DNA from 2 places in the Rothia sp. 11273D007AR genome. Region 1 is predicted to be linked to the other one. Evidence: predicted binding sites of a transcription regulator. Region 1 holds the regulator's gene; the other holds the start of a gene.
The links. Region 1 encodes LexA, which represses DNA repair genes until DNA is damaged. Its sites were predicted from a motif close to TCGAACANNTGTTCGA; they were not measured.
Positions count from the first base shown of each region.

Region 2: uvrA (excinuclease ABC subunit UvrA) is a predicted target of LexA. The motif match lies at 2,506-2,521, and genes of this name have one in related genera.

Region 1 covers NZ_JBPPWJ010000001.1:192,193-196,540, reverse strand. Annotated here, with positions in the region: gene ACED88_RS00905 (histidinol-phosphate transaminase) at 1-309, opposite strand, end outside; gene ACED88_RS00900 (LysM peptidoglycan-binding domain-containing protein) at 385-987, opposite strand; gene lexA (transcriptional repressor LexA) at 1,206-1,922, shown strand; gene ACED88_RS00890 (ATP-dependent DNA helicase) at 1,937-3,973, opposite strand; gene hflX (GTPase HflX) at 3,970-4,348, opposite strand, start outside.
Region 2 covers NZ_JBPPWJ010000005.1:78,678-83,025, reverse strand. Annotated here, with positions in the region: gene dld (D-lactate dehydrogenase) at 1-1,634, opposite strand, end outside; gene ACED88_RS03990 (MBL fold metallo-hydrolase) at 1,679-2,383, opposite strand; gene uvrA (excinuclease ABC subunit UvrA) at 2,546-4,348, shown strand, end outside.

The DNA of each region.
Region 1 (4,348 bases):
GAGTTGCTGGAGAATCTCATTGGAGCCGTTAGCTGCCCAGATGTTTTCGGGGGTCAGACCGTGCCCCAGGTAGTCTGCGAGTTCCGCTCTGAGGGTATCGAACTCGCGGTCGGGGTAGCGATTCAGGGTTACGGCGGCCTCTGCTACATCGCGCGTGATGGCATCGATAACTTCTTGCGGCATGGGGTGGGTGTTCTCGTTAACGTTGAGGGTTACCGGAACATCAATCATGGGTGCGCCGTAGGGTGAACGGCCCCGCAAATCTTCGCGCAGGGGCAGGGCTTCGAGTGCTGTGGTAGTTTCGGTCACTCCCCTAGTGTAGCGACCTAGCCCCGTACGCTGCATTCTTGTTTCGCAGTCTGGCATAGGGCACCGCTCTTTTTCTTACTGTGACTGAGTGTAGACAGGCACCTCAAGAACCTGACCGGGAACCAGCTGTGCGCTGGTGAGGTCGTTAATCTGCATGATGCGATTGATGACATCGCGATTATCTTCACCGGGTGCCACATCTGCTGCGATGGTCCAGAGAGTATCGCCGTGCACAACGGTGACCGTTTGGCTAACCGGAACAACAGGTTCGACAGTGGCACTCTTAGCTTCGCCGGGTGCAAGGAAAGTCAGGGCACCGAGAACCACAAGAGCCACGAGGGTGAGTAGAGGCAGGCCCCTAAAAACCAGGCGCCCCCGGCGGGTCAAACGGATTTTCCCACGCCCCGTCTTCGCTTTCTGAGACGGTTCTACTACCGCGCTAGGCCGCTGAGCCGGGGTAGAAGCAGCAGGGTGGGAAGGCAGATTCCGCAAGGGAGCTACAGGTGCGGGACGCGCAGACACAGGTGCCGCAAAACGAATGCGGTACTGGGGTTGCCGCAGTGCCCCGGCCGATGCGGGCACCTGCGGGTGCTGACGGACGGTAAAAGTAGCAGCCTGATCAAGGGGCTTCTTCAAAGAAGTACGAGCCATAAACTCGGGCAAGGCGATGGTGCTCATAAGTCTTTCTCCTGATTCACGCTCAAACATTCAACCAATAGTCGAATCTTTGTTCTAAAAATTCTTCGTATCTATGTTCTATCAGAAAAATCGAACATAGTCGAGAAAAATTAGAACAAATGTTTGAATAACCTGTTTGCTTGACATAGTCTTAGAAGACCACTTGATAGTGAACACCGGGTGGCTGACATTTTAAGAACCAACAGAGACGAGATACCGTGAGCGAACGAACTCCGCAGACTCCGGCAAGCCCGCACCACAAGGGCTCTCGCCCCCTCACTGCCCGCCAGAAAAAAATTTTGAGCGCCATTTCAAGCGCTATTGATGAGCACGGCTACCCGCCGTCTATGCGTGAAATCGGTGACCTCGTTGGTCTCGCTTCACTCTCATCTGTTACCCATCAGCTCTCTCGCCTAGAAGAGATGGGCTATATTAGGCGCGACCCCAAGCGTCCTCGCGCCATTGAGGTTCTCACCGGCGAGACCTCCCCCGAAGAAGTAAAGCCTGAAACCAGCGTCATCACGCTGCCGATTGTGCCTACCTTCGCGCAGACCGACGATAACCTCGCTACCGTTCCTCTGGTGGGCCGTATTGCTGCGGGCTCACCCATTGCCGCTGAGCAGGCAATTGAAGACGTCATGACGCTCCCCCGCCAGCTCGTAGGTCAGGGCGACCTCTTTATGCTGCGAGTCAAGGGCGACTCCATGGTCGATGCTGCGATTTGCGACGGCGACTGGGTCGTAGTGCGTGCCCAGAACACCGCCCAGAACGGTGACATCGTCGCGGCCCTGCTCGACGACGAGGCCACCGTGAAGACCTTCCGCCAGCGCGATGGTCACACCTGGTTGCTGCCCCAGAACACCCAGTACGAGCCCATTCTGGGCGATAAAGCCACCATCATGGGTAAGGTCGTCTCCGTACTGCGCAGTCTCTAAGACCTAGCCTCTCACTAGTCGATTGACTGCCTAAGGCGCTCAAGGGCTCCTAGCACCACGTCCTTGCGGGTTGTTGTCCAGAAGGGCGGAAGGGACTTCACCAGATAAGAGCCGTAGCGCTGAGTAGCGATGCGGGAGTCAAGGACGGCCACAACTCCCCTGTCACCGACCGACCGCACCAGGCGGCCGGCGCCCTGGGCCATGCGTACCGCCGCATGGTAGGCAGACACAGCCATAAAGCCGTTACCGCCAGCAGCTGCTACCGCCCGGGTGCGCGCCTGCGACAGCGGATCGTCGGGGCGGGGGAAGGGAATACGGTCCATCATGACCAGGCGGCAGGAGTCGCCAGGAACATCCACGCCCTGCCAGAGACTCATGGTGCCGAATAGGCAGGAATCGGTGTCCTCAGTGAACTCCTGCACCAGGGCACGCAAAGACGACTCCCCCTGCAGAAGAATGTTCAGGTCGGTGCGCTCCCGCACGTACTCGGCAGCCAGCTCAGCACCACGCTTAGAGGAAAAGAGCCCCAGCGCGCCGCCACCCGAGGCAGTCACGAGTTCAACGATACGGTCCAGCTGCTCTACCGAAACTCCCCGCCCAGGTTTAGGCAGGTCAGAGGCTAGATACAGCACGCCCTGCTTGGGGTAGTTAAAGGGTGAGCCCACGTCGATACCGTCCCAGCGCGGAGCGTCCTTACCCATCAGCCCCAGAGCACCAGCGGCGGCATCAAAACTTTCTCCCACCGTCAGCGTCGCAGACGTCAGCACCACGGTGCGGTTTTCGAAAAGCCCCTCTCGCAGGTAACCGGCAACTGAGATAGGGGCAATGTTCAGGGTGGCGGGGTCATCGTCAGCTGCCGCCACATACCCCCTACCGGGCTCCCAGGAGCCGGTACGAGAAACCCAGATAACCTGATAGAGCGGGTCAGCGGTCAGCATCTTTTCTGAGGTTTCGTGCACCTCTGTCAAGGCGGCACGCGCCATCTGGCGGCCAGCGTCGCCGTCCTTGTCCCCGCTCTTCGTATCGGTGAGGGCCTGACGCGCCGCATCGCGCACGCGTTCCATGGCAGCGGCAACCCGGTCAGGCAAGCCCTTGGGCATCATCTCGGCGGGTACCCCATTGAGAGAGTCGTCAAGGGCCAGCGCTGCCTGTTCTAGTGCCTTGTGGTCGGCGTCCGTGTGCCGTTTGAGGCTGCGGGCAACCTTGGTAATAGCAGCAGGAGAGAGTGCCCCGGTGACGGCGCCGGTGACGCGGTCAGCCAGTTCGTGGGCCTCGTCGATGATGGCGATGTCGTGGTCGGGTAGCACCGCAGCACCCTCAAAGGCGTTGATGGCGAGAAGGGCGTGGTTGGTAATGACGATATCTGATTCAGCAGCCCTGGTTCGGGCCATCTCGCTGAAACATTCTTCGATCAGGGGGCATTTTTTGCCCAGGCATTCTGAGGCTGTGACGGCTACCTGCCGCCATGCCTTATCGCTGACGCCTGGCAGCAGCTCGTCACGGTCGCCGGTGTCGGTGGTCTGTGCCCATTCGCGAAGGCGCACAACTTCTTCCCCCAGTTTTCCGGCGGGGCCGGTGGAGCCGGTGGTAGCGTCCATGTCGAAGAGGGCGTCACCGTCGTCCTCGGGGTAGCCACCTTCCAGCTTGTGCAGGCAGACATAGTTGTTGCGGCCCTTGAGGATGGCTACATCGGTTTCGTGTTCGGGCTCATCTCCCAGTGATTCCAGCAGGCGAGGAATGTCTCTGTTAACGATCTGGGATTGCAGGGCCAGGGTTGCGGTTGCCACCACGATGGGCTTTTCGGCGGTCTGGGCGGCATAGATAGCGGGCACCAGGTAGCCCAGGGACTTACCGGTGCCGGTACCTGCCTGCACCAGCAGGTGCTTTTCAGTCTCCAGGGCGCGGGCAACGTGGGCCGCCATGGTGCGCTGACCATCGCGCATCTGGCCACCGGAGCGTTCCACCACGGTGTCCAAGAGGTGCAGGACGGGCTGGGCACCGGGCAGGGTTTCTAGCTCCTGACCGGTGGGTGCGGTGACGTGTTCCTTCATGCGCGCTGAGTTTCAACCGCCCCAGAGGCGATAGCTTCATCGATTTCAGGTTGCAGAACCTCGAGCAGGTCTTCTTCCAAAACGTACTCAGCCAGGTCAGAGGCTACCTCATCACGTACTAGGGCCTGCACGTAGGTGCCGTCAGAGACAAAGGCGGTACGCAGGATTTCAGCGTCCCATTCGTGCAGGCGGGAGACGACGCTGCCTGCTGAGTAGGGCACCAGCATGTTGAGCTCAATCGAGGGGCGGGGAATGGTGTCCGCAATCTTCTGCTGTAGTTCCTCGATACCCTCACCGGTACGGGCCGAGACCACAACGTGGTTGAGTTCCTTCTGCCGTAGACGCTCAATGACGAAGGGGTCGGCCGCATCTGCC
Region 2 (4,348 bases), on a different contig from region 1:
TCCACCATAGCTTCGGGCATGTGGTAGAGACGGCCATAGTTGTGCTCAGCCGGCAGTTTGGCGCCACGGGCCTCGAGCAGCTCCTGGATATCGTCGTGCAGCTTATGGGGGTCAACGCCCTTCTTAGCGACGTAGTCCTGGTGCATGACGTGGCAGAAGAAGTGGCCGTAGTAGGCGGTAACATCCAGCTGGCTAGCAATTTCAGGGGGCAGCACTTCTAGCCAGTCCCAGTCATCGCGGCGCAGGGCAACATCGATGGGGATGAGCCCGCCCAGCTCCTTGCGCTTCATGCTGGCGTAGCGGGTGGCGGCGCTGGCAGCGCCGAAGCGGTGGAGGTTGGCGCTCTGTGCCTCGTCCGCCGTGCAGATGAAGAAATCACCCTCGTGCTCGGGGGCCGCAAAGAAGTCCTTGAGCATGGTTTCGGTCGCCTGCTTCTGGGCCTCGCTGACGGTGAGCAGCAGGTGGTGTTCGAAGCGGTCGCGGTACTCCAGCATACGCTTGGGCAGCTGGCTGGGGACCAGGTCGAAGAAACGCTGGGAGACGGTGTCTGCGAAGGTGGGGCCGATGCCCGGAACCTTACCGAAGACCCCGTTAGCCCAGGTCTTGAAGGCAAACATGCGGGTCTGCAGGGCAGAGCTCATGTACTTGAGGAAGACGAAGGTGTCTTTGCCATACTTTTCTGCCAGGTCGAAGGCACTACGGCCCATGTACTCACCCGAGATGGGCAGGGGCATGTCAGCTTCAAGGAAGATGCGGCGGATTTCTTCGAGTTCGCGAGGGTTGTGGGTGCCGATGTAGAACATGGCGGGGTTCTTCTCGAGCGGGAAGGTGCGGGTTCGCACGGCAAAGACCATGATTTTGCCAGCGGATCCGGACGCCTCAAACAGGTACTCGGGGTTGGAGTTGTAGCGGGCGGGGGTCGGCTCCATCTTGCGCAGGTGGGCGGCGTACTCGGTCTCGCTGCTGTCGGCAGGGGCGGGGGTGACATCGTCCGCCGACCAGGCGCCGCGCTGCAGGCGGTCGAGGGCGACCTCGGGGTCATCGCCCAGGGAGATGCCCAGGTGGTTGACCAGCTCGACCTTGCCTTCTTCGGTGACGCGGGCGTAGATGGCTTCGCGTGTGAAGGCCGGGCCCTTACGAATCTGGCTGCCGCCGGAGTTATTGGCGATACCGCCGATGACCGAGGCACCGATGGAGGTGGACCCGATCACCGAGTGGGGTTCGCGGCCGTGTGGTGCCAGTTCTTCGGTCAGGTGGGTGAGGGTGGCGCCGGCCAGGGAGATGGCCTCGTGGGCGTCGTTAATCAGGTGCACCTGGTTGATGAGGTGGGTTGAGATGAGCACGATGGGGCGGTCGTAGTCCTGGAAGCCGGGGCCGGAACCGCCGGTCAGACCGGTGTTAGAGGCCTGGGGAATTACCATGAGGTTGTGGTCGACGCAGACCTGGAGCGCCTTCCACATCTGCACCAGGGTGGTGGGGCGGAGGACGGCAAGCAGGGGGCCGCCGCCGAAGCGGTAGCCCTTGCTGTAGGGCATGGTCGCGTGCTCTGCGGTGAGCACATGGTCAGAGCCCACAATGTCCTTGAATGCCGCGAGGGCCTGCTGATGGGCTCCTGAGTTTGCTGGGGAGGTCATCTCACATCTTTCTGTCGAGGGCTAGTGCTTTCACTTTGATTCTACTACCAGCCCCGCTCCTTCCACGCAGGCAGCTGGGGGCGTTCCCTGCCCAGGGTGGTGGAGTCGCCATGGCCCGGCAGCACCAGGGTTCTATCGTCAAAGCGGCCGAAGATGCGCTCTGAAACATCGGCAAAGAGCTGCTCAAAATCCTGGGGAGAGTTGGTCTTGCCCACCCCGCCCGGGAAGAGCGAATCCCCGGTGAACAGCAGAACCCGCTCACCGGCGTCCGCACCCTCAGGTGCCCGTAGGGCCAGGGCAATTGAACCCGGTGTATGCCCGCGCAGGGCAATCACCTCAAGCTCAATACCGGCTAGGGTCAGGCGCTCGCCGCCCACCAGGCGTTCTTCAACCTCTACGCCTTCCTGCTCGGCGATAGCCTCAGCATCGGGGGCGCCGCAGTAGGTTGCCGGGTCCCAAGCTTCAACAGCATCGGACAGGGCGCGGATATGGTCCCAGTGGGAATGGGTGGTCACCAGGGCGCGGACGCCAGCCCCCGCCTGGTCGTGGGCAGCGGGGGAGTCAGTGGCGGCAGCCTGCTGGGCGAAGGTATTGATGGCGGGAAAATCGTCCGCGGCGTCAATCAGCACCTGCCCACCGCTTGCCCGGTGGGTCAGCAGGTAGACGTTGTTTTCCATCTCCGATACCGCAATGGACCGCACGGTCAGGGCATCGGACTCAAAAATCAGGGTATTGGCTAGGTCACTCATGACCCCATTCTAGGCTCTCACACCACTTTGTACCATGCCCTGCCCGTTTTAAGACCCCAGAATGAGCAGGAGGCGGTACAAACCGGGAGGGGTAGACGCTTTCATCGCCCACGCAAACCCTATAGAATATATCTTCGAAACAATCTCTTAGATAGGTGACTCATGGCAGGCTCAGCCACACAACCCACCGGCAACGACCTCACCCATATCCGTGTGCAGGGCGCCCGCGAAAACAACCTCAAAAACGTCGACCTCGACATCCCCCGCGACGCCATGGTCGTCTTCACCGGCCTCTCCGGCTCCGGTAAATCCTCCCTGGCCTTTGACACCATCTTTGCAGAAGGCCAGCGCCGCTACGTCGAGTCCCTCTCCTCTTACGCCCGCATGTTCCTGGGCCAGGTCGATAAGCCTGATGTCGACTTTATTGAGGGCCTATCACCGGCCGTCTCCATCGACCAAAAATCAACCTCCAAGAACCCGCGTTCAACCGTCGGTACCATCACCGAAATTTACGACTACATGCGCCTGCTCTGGGCGCGCGTGGGGCACCCCCACTGCCCCGAATGCGGCGAAGAAATCTCCAAACAGTCCCCCCAGCAAATCGTCGACACGCTCATGGACTACCCCGAGAAAACTCGCCTGCAGGTGCTTGCCCCCGTCGTCTCAGCCCGCAAGGGTGAGTTCGTTGACCTCTTCAAAGAACTCTCCACCGCCGGCTACGCCCGTGCCCGCGTGGACGGCGAGGTCATCCAGCTGACCGACCCGCCCAAGCTGGAAAAGCAGTACAAGCACACCATCGAGGTCGTGGTTGACCGTATCGCCATCAAGGAAAGCGTTCACCAGCGCCTGACCGACTCCGTCGAGACCGCTCTCTCCCTGGCCGATGGCAAGGTGCTCATCGACTTCGTTGATGAGGACGCCGACGCCCCCGGCCGCACCCGCTCCTTCAGCGAAAACCTGGCCTGCCCCAATGGCCACCCCCTAGCCGTCACCGAGGTCGAACCCCGAGCCTTCTCCTTCAACTCACCCTTTGGTGCCTGCGCAGCCTGCGACGGTATCGGCTCCACCCTCGAAGTGGACACCGACCTCATCGTCCCTAACCCCGACCTCTCCCTAGCCGAAGGCGCCGTTGCCCCCTGGGCCACCGGCAAGGCCACCAGTGAATACTGGCTCCGCCTGCTAGCTGGCCTGGCCGAAGAACTAGACTTCGACCTAGCTACCCCCTTCAAAGACCTGCCCGCCAAGGTTAAAAAAGCCATCCTCAACGGCAAGGACTACAAGGTCACCGTCGCCTACAAAAACCGCTTCGGTCGCGAACGCCGCTACACCTCCGGCTTCGAAGGCGCCAGCGCCTACATCAAGCGCAAGTACGAAGAAACCGAATCAGACTGGTCCAAAGACCGCTACGAACAGTACATGCGCAAGGTCGCCTGCACCGCCTGTAACGGCGCCCGCCTCAACCCCACCATCCTGGCCGTCACCGTCGGCGGCAAATCCATCGCCGACGTCACCGAGATGCCCATGCGTGAGGCCCTCACCTTCATGCGCTCGCTGACCCTGAGTGAGCGTGAGGCTAAGATTGCTGAGCTGGTGCTTAAGGAAATCGATGCCCGCCTGCAGTTCCTGCTGGATGTGGGGCTGGACTACCTGAACCTTGCTCGTTCAGCTGGTACTCTCTCGGGTGGTGAAGCCCAGCGTATCCGCCTGGCAACCCAGATTGGTTCTGGCCTGGTGGGCGTGCTCTATGTGCTGGATGAGCCCTCCATTGGTCTGCACCAGCGCGATAACCGCCGTCTGATTGAAACTCTCACCAAGCTGCGCGACATGGGCAATACCCTGATTGTGGTGGAGCACGATGAGGACACCATGAAGGAAGCCGACTGGATTGTGGACGTCGGCCCTGGCGCGGGCGAGCACGGCGGCCAGATCGTGCACTCGGGTACCTATGCTGAGCTGCTTGAAAAT